One region of the Dendrosporobacter sp. 1207_IL3150 genome, then DNA from elsewhere that is predicted to be linked to it. Evidence: riboswitches for the same ligand, from Rfam matches in the RefSeq annotation. Region 1 holds a riboswitch; each other region holds the start of a gene.
What was found. A riboswitch is a leader RNA that binds a small molecule or an ion and turns the genes downstream of it on or off. The one in region 1 is predicted to bind cyclic di-GMP.

Region 1 (8,112 bases):
AATAAAACTTATCTTTCAACCGGCCGAAGAAGGTGTACGAGGCGCAAAAGCCATGGTAGCACAAGGCATTGTTGATGATGTGGATTATTTGTTGGGAGCTCATCTCGGGTTTAAAGCAAAACAGACAGGGCAATTGATCTGTAATGCTACAGGTTTTTTAGCAACTAATAAATATGACGCTGAGTTCAGCGGGATGCCTGCTCACGCTGGTGCAGCCCCAGAAACGGGCAAAAATGCATTACTTGCTGCAGCATGTGCTGCATTGAATTTGCATGCTATTTCCCGGCATGGTGAGGGATCATCTAGAATCAATGTCGGTGTACTTCAAGCGGGAAGTGGACGCAATGTTATTCCTGCCAATGCTTTATTAAAGTTCGAAACGCGGGGAGCCACTAGCAAAATCAACCAATATATAGTAGATGAGGCGATAAGAGTTGTAAGATCAGCGGCAAATATGTATGATGTAGATGTGAAAATTACTCGAATGGGCAGTGCGGTAGGCGGTAATAATTCTATTGAGCTAGCTGAAAAACTGAATGAGATAGCTAAAAGATTAGAAATATTTGATGATATTATTGATACTTGCGATGCTGGCGGGAGTGAGGATTTCTCGTACTTCATGGAAAGGGTTCAGCACAATGCTGGTCAAGCGTGCTACATGATGATTGGAGCGAAACTAGCGGCAGGACATCACGATTCTTATTTTGATTTCGACGAAACTGCATTGGATCTTGCAACAAAGATGTTAGCAACCTCTGCGGTTGATCTATTAACAGGGCAGAATAAACAATGTAATCCTTAGATCGATTTGCGAGGTAACGGATAGCCTCCACCAAAAATATATATTCAACTCCACCTATATAAGGTGGAGTCATTTGCTTTTATTCTGTGATTGGTCTTTATATGAAGTGAATTTGAGAAAGTGACCAAGAAGACGGGTTTTTGCAAGTTGCCGAACCACGTTCTATGGCAATGTTAGGAAACATAACGAATTCTTGCTGCATGGGTATTGCCATGATTGTAGATAATAAGATATTACCTTATAGCAGGGGGAACTTGTGGGTGGTGGAACCAGGTTTACAAGTATCAGAAATTATGCTATCACCGGAGACTATTATTCCTGATGCGGTTTTAGACATAATTAATAATTCTTTTGTCTTTAGTATAGATGAGCTAAATAACGCAAAGATGCGTAAAAAAACTATGTATATTGCTTCAAATAAAAAGGGTGAATTTATAGGATATTGCATTATATCTGTGGGATTTCCCTTTGAGGTTGTCGGAGAGCTAAAATGTGATATAGAAGGTAAAGTCGTATGGATTGACGTGCTTGAAATCGCAGTTATACATCAAGGATATAACTATGGTCGAATGTTTGTAGAACAGATCAAGAGCAGATGTTCTTACGACATTCTACTTCTATCAATCGAAGAGTCTATATGTTTTTGGCAGCAGACAGGCTTTAAAGTCATTTGCTACTCCGGTGAAATGGCCTATATGATTTATGAAAGACAACCTAGTCGTTTGGCATTTAGCAGCGAGAATACTTTATGTTACATGATATAAGAGTGGAGTATTTCAAGCACTATCTACAGAAGAACCACTATGCGAACGCATAGTGGTTTTTTTATTAAGTACATTTTTTATAGTCTAGCCTGTACACTAAAACACTTTGACGAGGGTCGTTATCATATAGATAAGGTATTTTTATTTCATTCACAAGCACGAAGGGGGTATTTTCTAGAAAGTATATATAGTCATACGATGGATAATACAATATAATGTCTGCTGTTCTTTCAAAGCTTTCTACAGAAATCAAAATATTTCCGATAACCTTAATAAATATTTGTATTGAAAAAGGGTTAAAAAAGTAAAATTTATTATCTGAGGGTTTTATATTATATTCTTCTGCAAAGCAATTTAAGAAATTTATTTTGTTCATGCTATTTTTGTGTTTCTTTAGATAATCTTTTCTATTATCCATAGCTTGTTTATAGAAGAAGTTATTCATTTCTATACCTGTAACAGTGCAGTTGAAAAAATGATTTATGTAAAAATTAAGCCTTCCTTTTCCGCAGCCAAAGTCGACAATATTATCTTCTGCTTTGAAATTATAATGCTTATCTAATATTTCTAATACAGAGTAGGAGGTTGGCTCATATCTGTTGTAGTGCAATGAGTCATTGAATATTTTTTGTTCCCCTGAGGTGTTTATGTTCAATAGTTTTTCATAATATTGTTCATCCATTTATAGTACCTCTAATTCGAGATTTTATTTAAGTGTTATTTTATACTAATTTTTAAATATAGAGAGAAATAATAAAAAGATCAAAACGGTTTATATTCTCATACCTCTATCTAATTTGTGGAAGCATTGTGCGTTTATGTATTTACAGATACTGTAAATATGTCGGATTTTGTAGTTTTAAAGCTCGGTATGGCTCTAATCAGAACTAAGCGGGCGTTATTTTAATCATATAGTACCTAATTTAAGTTTACCTAATTTTAAACCCCGGTTACAGTCTAAATGTCTTTTAAGTGTCTTTGCAAGAAGTTTTTAACAGGAGTACAATAAAAGAGTCATATATTACTTCAAATTCTGTTACATTTCCTGTTATATTCAGTCTTTTCTTGATGAATTGTTAAGTATTGACTGAAAAATGTGGTAAAGAAAGGGATGGTATTATGGCATTTAAGATTGGCGCAGCCGCAATGGTTTTTATTGCAGCTTCTTTATTTGTGCTAAACTTAGTTCACTTAACTGGCGCAATTTAATTGTGAGGTAAGTAAACTGACAAATATATGACAATGAAAAGACACCACCAAATATTTGGATGGTGTTTTTTTTGCCATGTTTAGATAGGTGATATAGAGGTAGCAGTAATATAAGTATGCATTCAGATTGTATGAGTCACTTACAGATGCTACATCAATTGATTTATTAGCTATTCCATAAAAGTGTTTTGCCCTCTAGCTCAGTGCTGAGCTAGAGGGCATTTTCTTCTATGAACTCGTTATTAAATACAAAATTAGGAGCCTTCTCCGTGACGCTCGCCAGTGTGGTGCTGATTTCTTAGTTTTTTTGATCCGGTATTCGGCTCACGCATATGGTGGTCGTTATCCTTTGCATGTATAGGTTCATTTGACGGATCAATTACAGGATAAGTTTCGGGCTTAGACATATTATCTCCTCCAGTTTATTAATACTAGTGATTTCGTCTGGTCTTGCTACTTTGTTAGTTAACATAAGCGTGTCTAAAAAACTCTTTGACGTAGTTAGGGTTAGTTAGAAGATATGGTCTTAAATTGTTTCATACTAACGTGTATCGTGTATTATCTTGCCTGCACTTTAATTTTGCCTATCAAGCGCGATAAACCGTCATGAACACTATTAATATATTGTGGTGACTTATTTAGTTTTATCCGTGGAAGATTTGGGTTAAGTTTTAATTTTGGACAATTGCCCTAGAGGAATAGACATGATGACAGTAGAATGTAAAATTAGACAATATTCGGCAAACTTACTGAAAGGTAAGGACGCAAAGCTATGGGTCTAAGGTCGTGGAGACTATGATTGCCAGGTTGCTGTTTAATTCGTTAAGTAACACCTGGGTCCGCCTGGGTGTGTTTTTTGACGGTTGCCGAATACCGGCAAAGCATTAATATGTGAAAGTGACTAGTAATTCTGCTCATAAGCCTAGCTTGGGAAGGTCGTGAAGGGAATTAAGATGAAAAAAAATGCAGTACTATTATGCTTCGTGGTGGTCTCAATTAATATTTTCAGCACTATAATACATGAATTGGTTGATTACCATGGTAATAATTTTTTTATATTATTACATAGCTTAAGCTTTTTGCTACTTTTGTTAATTGCATATACTACTTTTGTTGAAAATCGAAAAGCAGCGAGGAATACTCAATCTAAAATTAAGGAATCTTTTGATGCGATGAAATCGCTGTTTATGCATATGCCAGGTGCTGTTATGACTTTAAAGAAAGACTTTACTATTATTGAGGTCAACGAATTAGTCAAAAGTGCTACAGGATTCAATCTCAGTGAAATTCAAGGTAAAAAGTGTTACGACGTGTTAGGCAATGGTGACATTTGTTGTGATTGCCTTGTGCAGACCGCGCTGGCCTCTGGAAAACCTCAGTATGGTACAAGGATAAAATACGAGAAAGATAGCAAAACAATATACGGAAAACAAACAGTTATTCCAATTAGGGATGAATGTGGAAATATTGAGTATCTTTATGAGATAGTAACAGATATAACGCAAGAAGTGTTTTTAGAAAAGGAAAACTCAGAGATTCTAATGGACATTGTAACCTCATTGGCTCATCTTATCGAAACTAGAGACCCGTCAACAGGAACCCATTGTATCAACGTACAACGAATAGCCTTATTAATTGGTGAAATCATGGGACTAAATAATGCGGTTTTAAAAGAACTGAGTATTGCAGCTATCCTCCATGATATTGGGAAAATAGGGATTCCCGAATCAATTCTAAATAAACCAGAGCGCCTTAATGCTGTTGAGTTTTTGATAATACAGCGTCATCCTCAGATCGGGTACAATGCAATAAAGCATATCAAGCGACTGCAAGTGGTTAGCGAAGCCATTCTAGATCATCACGAACATTATAATGGTGAAGGATATCCTAATGGTAAAAAGAAAGATGAAATATCTATGATTGCCAGAATTCTCACTGTTGCAGACGTATATGAGGCATTGACCTCTGATAGAGTATATCGTAAGGCAATGAGTACTAAACAAGCTGTGGAAATAATAGGCAAAGGAAAGGGACGACAGTTTGATCCAAGAGTTGTTGACGCATTATTTGAGCTAGTATATACGAAAAAGATAAAACAAATCTGTTAACAAAAGTTGCGCTTTCTGTGCAGATGTAGGAGGCGTGATTTTTTATTTTTGGATATTCCAACTATTTATATAAAAACTCTTAGTAACATGTTTTATGTTCATATAGTTTTTGCCATTATTAGACTGGAAGCTTAGCTAAGTCGAAAAATTCAAAGATAGTACTATCTAAATAGCATATTTTATTGTATACAGAATGAACGTTTTTGTAATGGGTGTTGCATCAAAATTGTTACTATGTTATCTTATATATTATTTGTAGGAAGCATTTGAGTATTTTAAAAGAAATAATTGTCATTTAGTGAAAGGTAGGAGACTCGGATGGAACAGCAATCTTTTAGTAAAACAAAACAACTAGTTTATGCAGCATTGGGCATTGCCCTCGTTTTTATTTGTACAGTTTTTGTAAATGTTCGTCTGCCCATTGCCGCTAACGGCGGATTGGTTCATTTGGGAAATGTACCCCTATTTATTATTGCTATTCTCTATGGTCGGCGGTTCGGCGCTTTGGCGGGTGGAATCGGTATGGCGATTTTTGATATAATAGGCGGATGGTTTTTATGGGCCCCGTTTACTCTGATTATTGTCGGTCTTATGGGGTATACGGTTGGCGCTATATGCGAAAAGCGCCATACTCTCTCAGCTTATGTTATGGCGCTAGCGGCTGCTTGTCTCATAAAGGTGGTCGGTTATTATATAGCCGAAGGTATTATTTATGGTAATTGGCTGGCACCAATGACGTCTATTCCTGGCAATCTTGTTCAGATTGGAGTAGCGGCAGTTGTTGTGTTGCCTGTAGTATCAAAACTTAGAAAGCATCTTGCAGCTTCTTCCCTGGCGGTGGCCCGTAAATAAAAGACAAAGCTTCAGTAGGTAAAGCCCCTTTTTGATGAATATATTTTTGCAATGAGATTAACTGAAAAATTTGCTATATGTTTTCTTGGTAATACCTGATAAAATCAAAATATAATAAAAAAGGGGGGACAAACATGCAATACCAATATAAGCAAGAAAAGCAAATGCAAATGAATGATAAGCCATTAATTAAAGCGGATAATAAAATATACCGTGTTCAGAACCCTGTTCGCAGCGAACTATCCTTGTCGGTCTTTTTTCTATTTAAATCTCATATTTCTCGTAGCGTGAAAAAAACATTAGAAAAATACCCCCAGACTAATATTATTTTTGGGAAGTCGGGCGGCTCCTGGTGGAAACCAGAATATCATATTGTAGTTGGTGGAAAGACGAAGAAAGCTGTTCAAGCTGCCGCTGAAATGCTGCAAAAAACTTTGAATGGCGGGAAAGAAAAAACTACTAAATAATTAATAATGCCCTACAGTTCACTTTAAGAGCTGTAGGGCATTTTTTATAATGGCTATTATCGGCCGGAAGTAGTGGAATCCATTCCTAAGATCAGCCTTCCGGTATCACTAAGATAGGTCCTGTGGGAGGCAGTTGATTGTCTTCCACTGACACCTAATTTGTTATTTGAATAAATCAGGAATAATTTTGTATTTTTTACATTTTGGCATTGATTGGGAAAAAGATTATGATTATAATCATTTACATAGAACAATTAAAGAGTACTGGAGGAATGATACTTGAAAGAAATGGCAACAAATCAAGAATTGAAGCGCGGGCTAAAAAGCAGACATTTGCAGATGATTGCCTTGGGTGGAATTATCGGCAGCGGTTACTTTTTAGGCAGTGGCTATATAATAGGGAAAGCTGGCCCAGCGTCAGTGTTGGCGTATCTACTGGGTGGTCTTATTGTTTATGCTGTAATGGTTTGTTTGGGTGAGCTTGCTGTTGCACGACCAGTTACTGGCTCATTTATTAGCTACACCAGAGATTATATATCACCAGCTTGGGCATGTGGTGTAGGCTGGTGTTACTGGATGACATGGGTTACCTATGTTCCATCTGAGATGATTGCAGCAGGCATTATTATGAATGGTTTTTTTCCAGTAGTCGGTTCGATGTGGTGGGCTGTGCTGTTTGGTTTGGCTATAACGTTCATTAACTTGTCACGGGTCAACCTGTTTGGTGAAATGGAATTTTGGCTAGCGTTAATTAAAATCGCCGCATTGGTTATGTTTACTGGATTAGCAATTTTAATCTTTTTTGGTGTCATTGGTGGTGGGGGCGAGATGCTCGGAACCAGTGTACTATTGTCAAGTGGTGGTTTTGCACCTGAGGGTTATTGGGCAGTCTTATTAACTATGGTAATTATTTTGGTAAACTTTCAGGGCTCAGAAATTATTGGTTTGGCAGCCGGGGAAAGCAAAGAACCTGCAAAGGCTATTCCCGAGACAATCAAGCAAGTCACTGTTAGGGTTATTGCTCTCTATATCATCCCTATGCTGCTTTTAGTGACGATTTTTCCATGGGATAAGGCTAGCCTGGAGACCAGTGTATTTGCCGCAGCGCTTAGTTCTTATGGTTTGGAATGGGTAGGCGCAATTTTTTCCTTTGTTGTGCTTACTGCTGCAATATCATGTTCAAACTCGGGATTATATGGCTGTACTAGGGCCATGTATGCGTTAGCTCAAGAGGGGATGGCCCCAAAGTGGTTAGGTAGACTCAATAATCAAGGTGTACCTCAGAATGCCACAGTGCTTTCAATTTTCGTATGTTGGATAGGCGTAGTTTTATATACGTTTGATCAAGATCAGGGTATTTACACTTATTTATTAGCACTATCCGGCTTTACCGGTGCAATTGCTTGGATATCCATCTGCTGGAGCCAGCTTAATTTCCGTCGTCAGCTTAAACCATCTGAGGTTGAGTCTCTTAAATATAGGGCTCCGCTCTTTCCATATGTAACTCAATTTGGTATTTGGGCGCAGATTGCCTGTCTTATATTTGTCGCCTTTACCGAAGAACTTAGAACATCACTGTATATTGGAATTCCACTATTGGTTATACCGATCATTGTTTACCGCATGGTAGCTATGCGCCGTAAACAGCTAATTGTAGAATCATAAATATAAAATGCCGCCCAATGTAGATAGATATCTATTTACTTTAGGCGGCCTTCTTTTATGCAAGTATCGCGCCTATGCTGAATTTTATGCGCGATATTTCTAGTGTTAAATATTTTGCTATCTATTGTCGAATAAGGTAATTTAAGGATATAATGTTATGGTATGGAAATTAAATATTGATGATAATTCGATGGCGAAATATAAATCATAAAATAATTCTATAATTTGCAACTATAACGAGTAAT
Region 2 (8,112 bases), 130 kb from region 1:
GTGTAAACGTTATACTTGGTGTTTCACCAATACATGGTGCAATCTTTAGTGCGGTTGTTGCAATTGCAATTTTCCTTGTTAAAGAGGCTGGAAAAGCTATGGACAGATTTACCCAGGTTGCTGGTTTTGTAATGATTGCTCTTACTGTCTATGTAGCTATAACATCTGCTCCGCCGGTAGGTGAAGCAATGGTTAAAAGTATAATTCCTGATCAGATTGATATGATGGCAATTGTTACGCTTGTAGGTGGTACTGTGGGCGGCTATATAACATTTGCTGGCGGTCACCGACTATTGGATGCAGGTGTTACAGGTGTTAATGCTTTACCTGAAGTAACTAAAAGTTCGGTAACAGGAATCTTAGTTACTGGAGTTATGCGTGTTGTATTATTTTTAGCGGCACTTGGAGTTGTTTCCCAAGGTTTAGCAATAGATGCAGCAAATCCACCAGCATCCGTATTCAAACTGGCAGCTGGAGCTGCAGGTTATAAAGTATTTGGCATAGTTATGTGGGCAGCAGCAATTACCTCAGTTATTGGAGCCGCTTATACATCTGTTTCTTTCATCCGTACTTTCCATCCTAAATTGGAGTCGAATTATCGTTTCATTATTATCGGATTTATAATTATTTCGACACTAGTTTTCGCAATAATTGGCAGACCGGTCAAAGTATTAGTAATGGTGGGTGCGCTAAATGGACTTATTCTTCCTATAACACTAGGTACTATTTTACTGGCGGCACATAATAAAAAGATTGTCGGTGCGTATAAGCATCCTATCTGGATGACTATATTCGGTATTTTCGTTGTAGTGATTATGACCTATATGGGCGGATACACATTAATAAATGAGCTTCCTAAATTATTTAAATAGATAAATTTAAAATTAATAGCAGAGGTGAAGGTATGAGAGACCTTGCCAATATGAGGTCAGCACAGGTACGTGCATTAATTCGAAATAACGAATTGATAAAGCCAACTTCAGGGATGGCTAAGGGTTTTACCCAAGCAAATCTCGCTATTCTTAAAAAAGATTTGGCTTTTGAATTTCTCTTATTTTGTCAGCGTAATCCCAAACCCTGCCCTGTTCTTGATGTGACTGAACCAGGTTGCCCTATTCCTAGAATTGTAGCTCCACAAGCCGATCTAAGAACAGACATTCCGAAATACAGAATTTATCGGCAAGGCGAATTAGCCGAAGAAGTTTCTGATATTATTGATTATTGGGAAGATGATATGGTTGCCTTTCTTCTCGGCTGCAGCTTTACGTTTGAACATCCGTTAATGAATAATGGAATTTCAGTTCGTCATATTGAGGAAGATTGCAATGTCCCTATGTTCAAAACCAACATTTCTTGTGTCAAAGCAGGAAGATTTGAAGGACCAATGGTGGTTAGTATGCGACCCATTCCTGAAAGAGATGTAGTTCGTGCTGTACAGGTTACCTCACGTTTCCCAGCTGTTCATGGAGCGCCAATACATATCGGTAATCCCGAAAGTATTGGAATTAAGGATATATATAAACCTGACTTTGGAGATTCTGTTACAATTAAACCTGGGGAAGTTCCTGTTTTCTGGGCATGTGGTGCAACTCCGCAAGCAGTAGCTATGCATGTAAAACCGGAGCTTATGATTACCCACGCTCCAGGGCATATGTTTATAACAGATGTTCGCGACGAACAGCTTGGAGTTCTATAGAGCAATAAAGGTGTGGCTGACGGCAAGAACAATACATAAAAGTATTTGCCGTCAGCCTTCTAATGCTGCTGACAGAACTTATTAACAAAAGTATTCTTATTCGCAGCTAAAGAGGTGATATTTTTGGATCAGGTAAATAAAGAAAATAATATCGACATTCAATTTCTACCGCTAAGTGAAACGGCGGTTTTGGTTGAGTTTGGTAAAAGTATCAGCCCAGAAATCAATAGTAAAGTTAAATCTTTAGGAGAATATCTTGAGAGAAATTCCTTCCCGGGTATGATTGAATATGTTTCAGCGTTTTCTAGTGTAACTGTGTTTTATAATCCTTTAGTGGTAATGAAGAATTGCAAACAAGCGATAGGACTCAAATATAGTATGGCACATCAGATAGTGACAGGTATTTTGAAAGAAGCGGTTGGGAAATTGGGGAGCTCTTTTAAAAGTAATCCTAAAGTAGTTGAAATTCCGGTTTGTTATGGTGGTGAGTTTGGACCGGATTTGCCGTATGTAGCTGAGCAGAATAAGCTTAATATAGATGAAGTGATCGAAATTCATTCAAGCGGTGAATATCTAGTATATATGATCGGTTTTGCACCAGGCTTTCCTTACTTAGGGGGGATGTCTGAAAGAATTGCCGCGCCGCGCCGTCAATCTCCGCGTACTGCTATTCCGGCTAGATCTGTCGGTATTGCTGGTATGCAGACAGGAATATATCCCATAACAACACCAGGAGGGTGGCAGCTGATCGGCAGTACACCAGTGGAATTATTCCGTCCCACTGAAGATCCTCCTAGTTTGCTTCAAGCAGGAGACATTGTTCGTTTTCGCCCTATTTCTCTTAAAGAGTATGAAAAGCTTAGGGAGGGAAAACAATGAGTATAGAAGTTATTAGACCGGGTCTGCAATCGTCGATTCAAGATTTAGGCAGGTATGGCTACCAAAAACATGGAGTTATAGTCGGTGGGGCAATGGACACCTTTTCCATGCGAATCGCCAATATCTTGATAGGTAATGACGAAGGTGAAGCAGCACTGGAAATTACTATAATGGGACCGGCACTCAAATTTAGTGAAGATAAATTAATAGCAATTACTGGTGGCGATTTATCCCCTATTGTTGACGGCGAGTCAATACCAATGTGGCGTCCTGTCCTTATTAAACGAGGCAGTATTTTGGAATTTGGCGCCTGCACACAAGGCTGCCGCGCTTATCTCGCTGTTGCTGGCGGATTCAATGTATATGAGGTAATGAACAGTAAAAGTACATATCTGCGGGCAGGAATTGGCGGTTTTCAAGGGCGGGCCATAGCTAAAGGTGATATAATTACAACAAATACCATTAGTAAAAAATCTAGCCGTCTAATTAAGCAGTTATCAATGGCAAGCACAAGTAAAGCCTTTTTGACATCTTCCTGGTTCTTTGGTAGAAACCACCTTCCACAGGAGGGGAAAGCTGTAGTGATTAGGGTTATTCGCGGCATCCAATTTGATTACTTTTCTGAAGAAAGCATATATAACTTTTTTAATAGAGAATTCAAAGTTACAATTCAATCAGACAGAATGGGGTATAGGTTGTCTGGTGAACTCTTAAGACTTAAGGAATCTCTAGAGATGATCTCAGAAGCCGTCTCGCTAGGTACTATTCAAGTACCTCCTGATGGTAGCCCTATCATACTATTAGCTGATCGTCAGACAGTGGGCGGATATCCTAAGATAGCCCAAGCCGCTAATGTCGATATAGCTGTAATAGGCCAGCTTAAGCCGGAAAGTCTAATAGTATTTCAAGAAATATCTTTGAAAGAAGCGGAAATATTGTATATTGAAAGAGAACAGCTAATTCAGGACGTTAAGGCTGCAGTCGATGGAAATTTGTTTTGAATTTACTGCGCAATCTAAATAAAGATGGGCCAAAACAAACATGTATTGGCTCATCTTTTGTTTATTGAAGCTATTTTATATTCAAAGTAAATAGTAGTTAATTTAAATTAATTATAAGTATTAGGACAACTAATAAACTAAATAGTAGACAGACAACTTTACACCTGGTATAATTTGTAACGTTGTGCAAAAATTTGTCACAAAAACTAAATATTTGGCAAAATTATCGAAAGGTAATGACGCAAAGTTATGGGTCTAAGAGGCTGATGCCTTATGACTGCCAGACTGCATTTTGTAGTAACTTTTAGTTAAAATGTAGTCGGGGGAGTATGCCATGGCTGCATTTTTTGTTTTTTATCTAATCAAATTTATGGGGGTAATTGAGCAAGTGTTAAGTAAAAGTAAGTTTCAGTTGACTATTGGGGCAAAAATCATCATTCTTATTCTATTTATTACCACAATCTTTTCAGGGTTAACTATTTACAGCAAAATTAAAAATGATGAAGTTCAAAAAGGTTATGTAGGTCTAGTGCAACGCAGTGCTCCTTTGGTTTTTGATGTTAAAGATGTAACAGTCGAACTGAAGAATCAAGGATATCAAGCAAGGGGTTATTTATTATCAGGCAACCCTACTTATCTTCAGCAGTATGAAGAATCTCGGAGAAAAATGGATAAGTACTTCGCGTCTTTAGAGAAAAACCTGACTACCCCAGAAGGAAAACAAAAAGTTGCTGAGACCAAAGCAGCATTAAGCAATTATCATAAAGTAACCGATAAAACTATTGAAATATATAAACAAAAGGGTCAACAGGAGGCCCTCAGCTACGTAGCTACAGCTGCTCAGTCGAGTTTTGACGCAGAAGCAAAGCTCCAAGATTTTGCTATTTTTCTAACAGAACGGATGGATCTAAGGGTTAAGCAAAGTCAAGAAGCTGAGCAGTCAATTGAAAACCTGATTATAGGTATCTCTTGTTTAGTAATAATTATTTCTATTGTGTTAGGTATTTGGTTTTCGCGCCGTATTGCTAAACCATTGAAAGAAGTAGTTTCAGTGGCAGCAGCAATTGCCGGCGGGAATTTAACAGTGAAGCAAATTTCCTATAATGGTAATGATGAAATCCAGGCGCTAATTACGGCGTTTGATACTATGGCAGCAAATCTAAGAAATCTAATTAGTCAAGTTTCAAATGCAGCTGAGCAAGTCAATATTTCATCGGGTGAATTGAAAATGGGTGCAGAACAGTCAGCACAGGCTGTAAACCAAGTAGCCTCAACTGTTACAGAGATTTCTCAAGGAACGCAGCAACAAGTAGAAGCTATCAACGAAGCAGTTGCGGTTATAGAGCAGATGTCGGCAAGTATACAGCAGGTTGCTGCAAACTCTAATAATGTAGCTGTTGTTTCAGATAATGCCAATAACGCTGCTGCTAATGGGCGAAAAACAGTGGAAAAAGCTATTAATCAAATGCAGAGCATAGAATTAACTGTTACTCGCTCAGCAGATGTTGTTGCTAAACTAGGGGAAAGCTCTAAAGAAATTGGACAAATTGTTGAGACGATTTCAGGGATTGCGGGACAAACTAATCTCTTGGCGTTAAATGCAGCGATTGAAGCCGCACGGGCGGGCGAACAAGGTCGTGGATTTGCAGTTGTTGCGGAAGAAGTAAGGAAGCTGGCTGAACAGTCGCAACAGGCAGCAAAGCAAATCGCCGATCTTATTAGTGCCGTGCAAGTTGATACTGAGCAAGCGGTTTTTGCCATGAGTGAAGGCACTAAAGAAGCTAAGGTTGGTGCAGAGGTAGTTAATAACGCAGGCCAAGCTTTTGTTGAAATTCAAACACAAATAGGGCAGGTGTCGGAACAAATTCGAGATATTTCGGCAGCTATCCAACAAATGGCGTCAGGAAGCCAACAAATAGTCTCATCAGTTAGGGCAGTAGATAGAATTAGCAGAGATACGGCCGATCAGACACTTACTGTTTCTGCAGCGGGCGAGGAACAATCTGCATCAATGGAAGAGATTGCTGCTTCTAGTCAATCCTTATCCTTGATGGCTGGTGAATTGCAGACCTTACTTAAACGCTTTACTTTTTAGTAAAATTTAACAAGACTACTATAAAAGTAAAAAAAAGGAAAATAAGATGCTCTGATCGAAAGTAGATCTTAATAAAAATACTATTTTCGGGAGAAAGAGCTAATGCTAAAACGGATTATATTACTGTCGATAGTTCTTGTTGTGGTTATTGCCAATCTCGTATCTGCATCATCACCACCTAAAATAGAAGCTGAGGCGGCTGTTTTAATGAAGGCAGATGATCTCCAAGTACTATTTGACAAAAAAGCAAATGACATTATGTATCCAGCAAGTACTACAAAGATAGTTACGCTTATTACCGCAATTGAAGAAGGTAACCTCAACAGTGTTGTAGTGGCAAGCCCACAAGCCGCTTTGTGTGACGGGTCTAGTCTAGAATTAAAAGCGGGCGACAAGTTAACTTTGCAGGAAGCGTTGTATGGAATGATGTTGGTTTCCGGAAATGATGCAGCGGAAGTCATCGCCGAAAACGTTGCTGGCTCAGTGCCACAGTTTGTCCAAAAGATGAATGATAAGGCTGAAGCAATTGGGGCAACCCGCACTCATTTCACAAACCCGCATGGTTTGCCAGACCCGATAAATCATTTTACTACTGCTTATGACTTGGCGCTGATTACGTCTTACGGAATGTCAAATCCGCTATTTGCCCAAATTGTTGCAAGCCGTGAACATGATGTTCGTTTTACTAGTGGTGCTGTCAGTCATGTGACAAATACTAACAAGCTTCTAAAAACATATAAAGGCGCAAACGGAGTAAAAACTGGCTTTACTAATGCGGCTGGCGAATGTTTAGTGGCATCGGCGACAAGGAAAAATGTTCAGCTAGTTGCAGTAATTCTTAACAGCGATTATCGATGGTCTGATGCGGCTAAACTTTTGGATTATGGCTTTCAGCAGTTAGGCCTATAAAAATATTTCACTCAAAAAGGCAGCTTATCCTAGAGCTGTCTTTTTATGCATGTAAGAAAGTATATATTGTCACATGCGTAGATGCTAATTTGTTTCTGTAGAAATTTTAGCAGATAATCCTTTGAATTTAGTATTATTTTTCAAAAATCCAACTTCTAATATAATTTTAGGTTAAGATGGCAGAAGTGATTTGTCAATAAATTAAGTAGCAACATATACTATAGAAGAGATATTAAATAATATATTTTATTTGTTATTGGAATTTATTTTATATTGCAAAATAGTCTTTTTCCTGTTATTATTAAGGCCATATAAGAAATACGCTTCAAAAAACTTGATCGTTCGTTCAAGTATTTGGATAAGGCAATGTGGCCTATGCATTAACTGCATAGGCTTTTTTTATTATAAAGATTTATTTTTGATAGATGAGAGAGGTGAATGATAATGATGGTCAAACTTTTGACATTAAATAATTTGGTGAAGGTAACTAAGATGCTTATAGGTTGCTTAATTGTGAGCGTAGGCATCTTGATTATGCATCATGCGCAACTAGTAACTGGTGGAACAGCGGGATTAGCCCTAAGCGCTTCTTACTTCTGGCAAATACCTTTTTCTACTGTGTTTATATTGGTAAACATTCCGTTTTACATTCTTTCAATTATGCGGATGGGAGTAAACTTTACTCTTTCGACCATCTTTTCGGTGGTAAGTTTATCGTTTATGACAGAAATGGATCGTTGGATAACTAGTTTTGCTATCCATCCATTCTTAAGTGCGATCTTAGGTGGCGTAATGATAGGGGCAGGTGTAGCCTTTCTTTTCTCAAATGGATCATCGCTTGGAGGGGCTAATATTCTAACATTATATTTACAGCGAGAATTTAACTGGGATCCTGGAAAGGTTAACTTTGTAATAGATTTTGCTGTCGTGCTATCGGGAAGTTATGCTGTGGGGCTAGTACAAGGTTTATATTCTGTTTTATCTATTGCTGTACTATCAAGTGTAATTAGTTTATTAAAGGTCAAAGTAACTCGCGCTACGACTACAACTAATTAACCTTGTTTTGCTACTACGCCGCCCTCTTTGGGCGGTTTTTCTTTTTTAAAACAACGAACAAACACTTTTAGCTAATCCCTACATATTCTAGAAGGAGTATTAATTTCTCTAGGAATCTTTCTAGGGGGTGAAAACAACTGTGTTAGTGAGTAGTGATAAAGAAATATCATCTATCCTTGTCATTTTTGGCGGCACTGGTGATCTGACTAACAGAAAACTGCTGCCAGCATTATACAATCTTGTCAGTGAAAGCTTACTGCCTGAAAGTTTTGCAGTAGTCGCAATTGGTAGAAAAGAAAAAACTGTTGAACAATATCGGCAAGAGGCATTCCAAGCTATTAATAAGTATTCCCGTAACAAAATAGCTAAAGATATTTGGGATAAATTGAGCAGTTTGATTTATTATTTGCAATTTGACTTTTTGGATTCGGCTGGATACGTGAGATTACAGGCATATTTAGAATCAATAGATGAAA
Region 3 (8,112 bases), on a different contig from region 1:
TCCGTTTTGTTCTCTTTACCCATAATGCTTTTGGTAAGCGCTTCCGAGAATAGTTGCAGTCCTTTTATAACAACATCATGTTCCTCGGCGGGCATTGTTTGCAGAAGTTGTTCAAATATCGACCTTGATTTAGCGTCGATGTCCTCAAATTTTTGTAGTCCTAGACTGGTTAGAGAAATACGAATATATCTTCGATCGTTGGGGTCTTGCTCACGAAAAACTAGGCCTTTTTTAACTAGCTCATCAACAGTTCTGCTCATCGCACTCTTGTCAACTTTCAGGCGAGCGGCAAGATCGTTGAGTGAGCTGTTAGTATCCTTGCCCACTTCAATGATGGTATGGCACTGGGTAAATGTACAGTCTGAACTACAAAATGATTGTGTGTTTTCTAATAAGCCTAGCTGCCTAATCATTTCCTTTACGGAATCACGCAGACAGTGGGCTTTCTCTTTGAGTTGATTAATAATAGCTCACTCCAATCGTTGATATTACAAACTGTTGACATATACAACTATTTATAATATGATACTATTATAATACTAATTAACCTCGGGACTGTAAAGGAGAAGGAGAGGATTGATTTTGGAGTATTCTTGTCAGGTCGATGGGGAAAAACGAATTGTATATGCATGCTCAGGCTGCGCCGATGTGGGCGAGGTGGCTGATCAGGTTAGCAGAAGTCTTCGCAGAATAGGCTTCGCCACAACAAAGGCTAGTTGTCTGATTGGAATTGGGGCGGGGTTGCAGCAGTTCATTGACGCGGCTAAGGCTGCCGAAGAAGTTATCACAATTGACGGGTGTTCCATCGGGTGTGCTAAGAGAACAATTGAAAACATAGGTCTAATTCCTAAAGCGATTGTTTTAACCGAGATGGGACTTGTTAAAGGGCAAACGACATGCACACAAGACATGGTTGAAGTTCTTGCCCAATCTATATCTGAACGATTATAAAATGGTTAAAATATTAGAAGTTGATCGTGAAAAAAGAGAATCTAACAACTAACGAGTTGTAGTACGAGTCTGGCGAAGGTATCACTAAAATATAACTCCCAAACTAACACGGCCCCCTACATTGAGGGGGCCGAACTTTTAAACCACAATTTCGGATTTAGTAGAATAAGTCAAGCCTTACTCCTTGCACTGAAATAGAAAGATACATAAATGAGTCGGTTTTTTAGGTCGAATACCTAAGCCGACTCATTCTTAATTTTGCACAATATTATGGATTTTGATAGTGCTTATTAAAATCAAAATGCCGTATTGTTTGGTAGGAAAACTACATCGTGTGCAACCCGATTCTGTTACCCTCACTATCTTCAAAATAAGCGCAAAAACCATACTCTCCAATACTTGTTTTAGGGATTATTTCTTTGCCCTTGCTTGCCACTACCTTGCTAAGGGTTTCGGTGATGTCAGTTACAGTGAAGTACACCATCGTGCCAGCATAGGACGGTACGAAGTGTTCCTCTTTAACAAGCGCTCCACCAATACCCGGAACGCCCATTTCCATGGAAAACATAGCCATCTGCCTTTGCTCCATGTCTACTATGGTTAAATTTTGTCCAAATACCGCTTCATAGAAGGATTTAGCCCTGTCGATATCAGCCACAGGTATCTCAAACCAAATTACCGGATTCACTTCTTATCTCACCCCTAGCGAATTCTTATATTAACTATTATAACCACTGTTTTTAGTTTTAAGTTATTGCCGCTAATTTACGATTAAAAGAAGTAAACGAGCTAAGAAAGCGCTGATTGGTTTTTGAGGAAAAAAGCAAATTTGGAGTAACAGATTCGCGTGTTTTTTCAATATAGCATATGCTTCATTCATAAGGCAGGAGAATTAATGGTAAAATACAAGCAATGAGGAATTTTTTAAGGGCAGACGTTGGCGATGATTTTGGAGGGCTTTCTCCAGTCGTCCTGATCTGAGGCTGAGAGTAATATGTTTATATAAATAGGTTAATAAGTAAAAAAACAGAGTTTTTAAATGAAAGGAAGAAGCTATGAATATGACAAAACAGGACATGAAAGAAAACGCGCAAAATGCAAAGTCTGGAGAAATCATTACTTTCGGCGCTTATCCACAGAATGCGGATGGAGCTGACTTGACACCAATAAAATGGAGAGTATTGCAAAATTCAGGGAGTGAGCTGTTCCTTTTGAGTGAGTATATTTTGGATTCTAAGCGATACCATAGCGATTTTGAAGATATTATCTGGCGCGATTCTGATTTGCGGAAATGGCTTAACGATGAGTTTTTTAATGCCGCGTTCAATGACTCGGAGAAAAAATTTATCAAGATTACACATTGCACGGACAACGGTAGTGTAGATACACAGGACAAGGTTTTTCTGCTCAGTGTTTCAGAGGTGAAAGAACTGACCACTAAGGTTAGTGGAGATTCTCTAAGTGTAGAACGTCGTGCAATAGGAACGGAATTTTCAAAAATAAAAAAGAACGATGGATGTCACTTGTATGTGTATGATAAAAAAGTCGGAGATAATTATATAGTTGAGGATGGTGAGCAATTTGGTTGCTCATGGTGGTGGCTGAGAACCCAATCTGATAATTCTTCGCGTGCGTTTTTTATTGGTCATCGTAGCAGTATTCGCAGTTACGGACGTGTCAACTTACCTCACTACGGTGTTCGTCCTGCACTAAAAATTAATCTTGTGTTATAAAGAATTGTTTCAGAACAGAATAGATAGCTTGGGATACAAACGATAACTTAAGCATGTATATTGTGAACAAATCCAAACGGCGGTAAAAGGCAAAATGCGATGAATTTTTATAGTAAGTTACTAAATAGATGTTATTGAAGCCTAAGAAGCTAGACGAATCGAAAGGAAGTGTCAATATGCCGATAGCGCCAGACAAAACTAAAATATTTCCCAACGAAAATATAAAAACGGTTTGCTATATAAAGAATCTACCAGATAAAGCAAACGTGGTGATTGGCGACTATACATATTACAGCGACAGCAAAAACTCCCCCGAGAAGTTCTATGATCGCATTCAGCATCATTATGAGTTTCTTGGGGATAAATTAATCATTGGGAAATTCTGTGCTATTGCTGAAGGTGTAACATTTATTATGAATGGAGCAAATCACCGTATGGATGGCATTACAACGTATCCATTCAATATCTTCGGTGGAGGTTGGGAGAAGGTTACACCTACAGTAGAGCAGCTGCCGTTTAAAGGAGATACCATAATCGGCAACGATGTATGGATTGGGCAGAATGTTACGATTATGCCAGGTGTTAAGATTGGCGACGGTGCAATTATCGCCGCAAATGCGACTGTAACAAAGGATGTAGAGCCTTATACGATTGTCGGCGGCAATCCGGCCAGATTGATTAAAATGAGGTTTAATAATGAAATGATTGAATTGTTATTAAAGCTTCAATGGTGGAATTGGGATGAGCAAAAGATATTTGATAATCTTGGACTACTGGTTGCCGCCAATGATATCGCTACAGTAAAAAAGTTGTTGGAGAATTGATAGTTAGCTATTAAAGAATTGACCCTTTAACGAATATAAAATAGTGCCATTGTAGGAGGGGCCCATTTCGCCTTTTCAATTCAATACCACATGAAGGAAAATGCAACTAAATGTCGAAGTGCATTAACATTCCAATTTAAAATCTTATATTGGGCAAACTTGTCGAAAGGTAAGGACGCAAAGTCATGGGTCTAAGGATAAACTATCTAGGATTGCCAGACTGCTTGTTAGTGTAGATAGCATTTAATCTAGGCAGGCAGCAGCTTGTCTTTTTTTATTTTGTACGAGAGCATCTTACTAATATTTTACATAAGGTTAAATATAGGAGTTAATATGCAAAAAATATCTGTTCAAAATTTAAAACATGGAATGACTACCTATAATCGGTTATCTGCTGCAGATGGTCGGATATTGCTAGGAAGCAATATCCAGTTGACCGAGCGATATATTGAAAGAATTCAAAAAATGGGTGTATTTTGTTTGAGTGTGACTAACCCGATAATTGAACGCATCGGGTTAACTTACGAAGAGACTCTACCTGAAGAGAAGAAAACCGAAGTAACTAGGTTGTTGAAGGATTCTTTCGATGATGCAAAAAAAGGTAAGCTCATCGATGTGTATCGTAGTGTATCTGCCTTGGCTAAAATGATAGAAGAGACAATAAGAAAGAATCAAATTATTCGGATGGATAATATAGCTACTCCAGGAGATTATGTTTATAAACACTGTGTAAATGTAGCAGTGCTGGCAGCTGTTATAGCCAGCGACTTGGGTTATAACGCAACTAAAATGCATGAAATTGTTATGGGTGCATTGCTTCATGATATTGGTATAGTATTGATGGATGAAGATGCAAATGAATTGGAACACCCTCAGTTAGGCTTTGATTATGCACGTAAGCTACGTGGATATTCCGTCGTTTCAGGTCATATTATCTTCCAGCATCATGAGAAGTATGATGGTACTGGTTATCCTAGAGGGCTACAAGCTAACCAAATTCATGAATATGCTAGAATTACTGCAATTGCTGATGCCTATGATACTATGGTGGCAGGACCGAAGAACAAGGAAATATGTTTACCACATCAGGCATATGAAGGAATAATGGCCATGAGTGGAACTCACTTGGATAGAGAACTTGCTAATATTTTCTTGGCTAAGGCGCCGTTATATCCTATAGGAACTTTTGTTGTACTTGACACTGGTCATATTGGAGTAGTAACTGAAGCACGGCCTAAACTCCAAGCAAGGCCGACAATAATGATACTGACAGACTCAAACGGAGAATTACATAATGAATGGTCAGAGATTAATCTTATTCAAGAATTGACAACATTTATTACACGAGTTCTGTCTGAAGAAGAAGTTATTGAGTTAACTAACAACTATGAGACTTTACGCTAGAAAGGCTAAAAATGCATAGCGATTAGATGAGTGGGCAGTGTTAATCTCTGTAATCGGAATAGCCTGGATTAAGGTTCGATTATTTTACGGTAATTTTATATGTGTGTTGTAATCTCATAGACATAGTCTATGAGATTTTTTATTGAGGAATTGTCGGTACAGTATACGAAAACATAATTTCAAATAATAGCGGATTGTAAATATAAGTACGATGAGAGGATTTAATATAAGAATGTGGAAATTCTAGCTAAAACGATAGAGATAAAATTGAAGGGCGTTAATCATACTATGACACCTTCATAAGTAATACTATTATGAGATTTCTATTTCATGGCATTAAGATTAGTGTAAGGATGAAATTGATTATAGAGGGGAGCGTTACGCGAATTTGAGAATAGATGATTCAGCTCGACTGATTGGTACAATCAGACTAGGGGAGAATGTATATGTTGCCCAGGGTTCGATACTTCGGTCTAAAGATGACTCATTCAAAATTGGAAATGAAACTTGGATACTTGAAAACTCTGTCCTAATAGGTACGCCTGAGTATCCTATTGCTATTGGAAGTAAGACTGTGTTTGGACACAAATGTGTTGCCATCGGCGCACAAATCGGTGATTTATGTGAGATCGGAAATGGTACTATATTTCTTCCGGGCTCTAAGATTGGTAACATGTGCATATTCGGCGAAGGCACAATCATACCAGCAGGGGCAGTGATTCCTAGCGAATCGGTTGTTATCGGAAGGCCAGGCAGGTTTGTCAGAAGCTTGAGTGATAAGGATAGAAATGTGATTTTAAGGATGAGAGGCAATGATATTAGTTTACGCTTAGTGGCAGAGAATCTTGTAAAACATGAACCGAAGGAAGGTGATAAAATGGGGAAAATCTATAACTTTGGGGACAAATACCCTGTTATTCATCAATCTGCATTTATATTTGATTCTGCCGAGATCACTGGAGACGTTACGATCGGCAGCAATACGGTAGTAGCATCTGGTGTCAGAATTATTGGGAACTCGCATGGACCGGTTAAAATCGGCAGCAATGTGCAAATACTTGAAAACTCAGTCTTACATCTGTTGCCGGATAATGAACTTATTATTGAGGATGATGTCACGATTGGCCCTGGATGTATTATTCACGGAACAACGATCGGATCTAAAACTATTATCGAGTCTGGTTCAATCATCTGCGACTATAGCGTACTGGGTAAAAATACTTTAGTGAAGTCGGGGAGTGTTGTTAAGCAAAGAAGCGTTATTTCGGATAATCAAATAGTTGAGGGATTTCCAGCAAAGATTGTTGGTGAGAATGTGACCATGATGGAAAGACCAGCTTGGGCGTTTTAGTTAATCTCATCGATCCGAGGATCATGAGAGTTTCATCTAGACTGGATTGAATAGCTCAAGGTAAAATATATGGTTAAGGCGCCTAGACTATTGTTTAGGTGCTTTTTTATTCTGGTCAGTAATAGTACACGGAATGATATAAATAAGTAATGTGAGAGGACTTTGTGTAAAAGTATGGAATTTCTAGCTTACGCAATAAAGCTGGAATTGAAAGTTTTTAAGAATTATGCTCAGTAACTAATAAAAAATCATCTTAACGCTGAGTAAATGTTGGAACTGTTATTTGGAAGTTACAGGGAGGGGCCCATATTGAAGCCGATAAAAAAAGCGGCCATTTTTCTAATAATAATTGGCGCAGAAAAAGCCCAGAGAATCTTGGCGTTGATGGATAATAAAGAAATAAAATCTGTTGTTTCGGAGATTAAGAGTTTAACAGTGCTTACTAAGGAAATGCAGGAATGTGTATTGACTGAGGTTAAGGGGTTAGGCTATGAAGATAATATGATACCTTCTCAAGTCCTGACTATTATAAGGTTTTTATTTAATGGCAGTAAGATTAGTGACAAGGCCGGTAGATGATTTTTCATAATTGTGGACTATCAAATAGTTCGTATGCGAATAATGCAGATATCCGTTCTTTATATTAAATCTGGGGAGGAAAAATGAAAATGGATATTATAAGTGTTAATAGCAGTAATATTGATAACGAGCACATTTGCTGTGCGATTACAGATAAAAAAGGCGAATTTTGTGTTTCATCTAAAAAAGCGTGGTTAAGTGAGCGCTATAACGATGGGATTGTCTTCAAGAAGCTTAATGTTCGTGGTAAGGTTTTTATTGAATATATACCTGCAGAAAATGCGTGGGTTCCAATAATAGCAGACGAATATATGTTTATTAATTGTTTTTGGGTTTCAGGGAAGTTTAAAGGGCAAGGATATGCTAACAAATTGCTAGAAGAATGTATAAGTGATGCAAAGCTGCAATGTAAAAAAGGTATTGTTGTTCTTTCGTCAAAAAAGAAAATGCCGTTTTTATCAGATCCTGAATATTTGAAATATAAAGGTTTTGAAGTATGTGACACGGCAGAGCCGCACTTTGAATTGTTATATTTACCGTTCGAAAAAAGCACTTATAAGCCGAGTTTCAAAAAGTGCTGTAAAAAAGGGATAGTTGATAACCAAGGAATGGTCTTATATTACTCAAACCAATGTCCACATACTGAAAAATATGCACCTTTGATTGCAGAGATTGCAAGTCAAAGAAATATTGACTTTACTTTGATTAAGTATCAGACAAAAGAGCAAGCCCAAAATGCTCCCGCACCTTTCACGACATATAGTTTCTTTTATGAGGGTAAATTTGTGACAAATGAAATATTGTCAGATAATAAATTCATTAAATTTCTTGAGCAAAAGGGTTTATAGTTGATATCTGTTTAACACATTTTTCTTACTATCAAACAACTACAGAATCAATTTATTGCACAGCATAAGATTAAAGAACGAAGGATAGTTGTTACTTTTATTAATGAGAGGATTTTGAACTATTTATGAGTTTTAATAATAGGGTTTATGAAGCAGTTCGCCAAATTCCTGAAGGGAAAGTTTCTACTTACGGTCAAATTGCTTTAATGGTTGGAAACCGGCGAGCATCACGCGCTGTTGGCTATGCATTACACCGTAATCCACATCAAGGAAAAGTACCTTGCCATAGAGTGGTTTTTCAAGACGGCAGACTTTCTACGGGCTTCGTCTTTGGCGGAAAAGATGTACAGAGGCATATGCTCGAAGCGGAGGGGATTATTTTTACCGTTGATGGCTGTGTGGATATGGAGAAATGTCGTTGG

Region 2: linked by a shared signal. The riboswitch ahead of V6C17_RS03900 (methyl-accepting chemotaxis protein) and the one ahead of V6C17_RS04485 (HD domain-containing phosphohydrolase) in region 1 are both predicted to bind cyclic di-GMP.
Region 3: linked by a shared signal. The riboswitch ahead of V6C17_RS11925 (HD-GYP domain-containing protein) and the one ahead of V6C17_RS04485 (HD domain-containing phosphohydrolase) in region 1 are both predicted to bind cyclic di-GMP.

Annotation. Positions count from the first base shown of each region.
Region 1 covers NZ_JBAIYU010000010.1:212,681-220,792, reverse strand. The annotation lists gene V6C17_RS04505 (amidohydrolase) at 1-802, shown strand, start outside; gene V6C17_RS04500 (hypothetical protein) at 1,063-1,566, shown strand; gene V6C17_RS04495 (methyltransferase) at 1,631-2,248, opposite strand; gene V6C17_RS04490 (hypothetical protein) at 3,030-3,182, opposite strand; cyclic di-GMP riboswitch class I at 3,505-3,590, shown strand; gene V6C17_RS04485 (HD domain-containing phosphohydrolase) at 3,729-4,883, shown strand; gene V6C17_RS04480 (ECF transporter S component) at 5,202-5,735, shown strand; gene V6C17_RS04475 (hypothetical protein) at 5,870-6,202, shown strand; gene V6C17_RS04470 (amino acid permease) at 6,491-7,867, shown strand.
Region 2 covers NZ_JBAIYU010000010.1:86,200-94,311, reverse strand. The annotation lists gene V6C17_RS03920 (NRAMP family divalent metal transporter) at 1-872, shown strand, start outside; gene V6C17_RS03915 (putative hydro-lyase) at 905-1,696, shown strand; gene pxpB (5-oxoprolinase subunit PxpB) at 1,820-2,575, shown strand; gene V6C17_RS03905 (biotin-dependent carboxyltransferase family protein) at 2,572-3,576, shown strand; cyclic di-GMP riboswitch class I at 3,783-3,869, shown strand; gene V6C17_RS03900 (methyl-accepting chemotaxis protein) at 3,911-5,671, shown strand; gene V6C17_RS03895 (D-alanyl-D-alanine carboxypeptidase family protein) at 5,774-6,580, shown strand; gene V6C17_RS03890 (YitT family protein) at 7,025-7,636, shown strand; gene zwf (glucose-6-phosphate dehydrogenase) at 7,776-8,112, shown strand, end outside.
Region 3 covers NZ_JBAIYU010000022.1:12,648-20,759, reverse strand. The annotation lists gene V6C17_RS11950 (MarR family winged helix-turn-helix transcriptional regulator) at 1-413, opposite strand, end outside; gene V6C17_RS11945 (putative zinc-binding protein) at 577-951, shown strand; gene V6C17_RS11940 (VOC family protein) at 1,277-1,639, opposite strand; gene V6C17_RS11935 (DUF6273 domain-containing protein) at 2,007-2,684, shown strand; gene V6C17_RS11930 (Vat family streptogramin A O-acetyltransferase) at 2,861-3,508, shown strand; cyclic di-GMP riboswitch class I at 3,651-3,736, shown strand; gene V6C17_RS11925 (HD-GYP domain-containing protein) at 3,842-4,912, shown strand; gene V6C17_RS11920 (DapH/DapD/GlmU-related protein) at 5,301-6,263, shown strand; gene V6C17_RS11915 (magnesium and cobalt transport protein CorA) at 6,573-6,842, shown strand; gene V6C17_RS11910 (N-acetyltransferase) at 6,926-7,690, shown strand; gene V6C17_RS11905 (MGMT family protein) at 7,816-8,112, shown strand, end outside.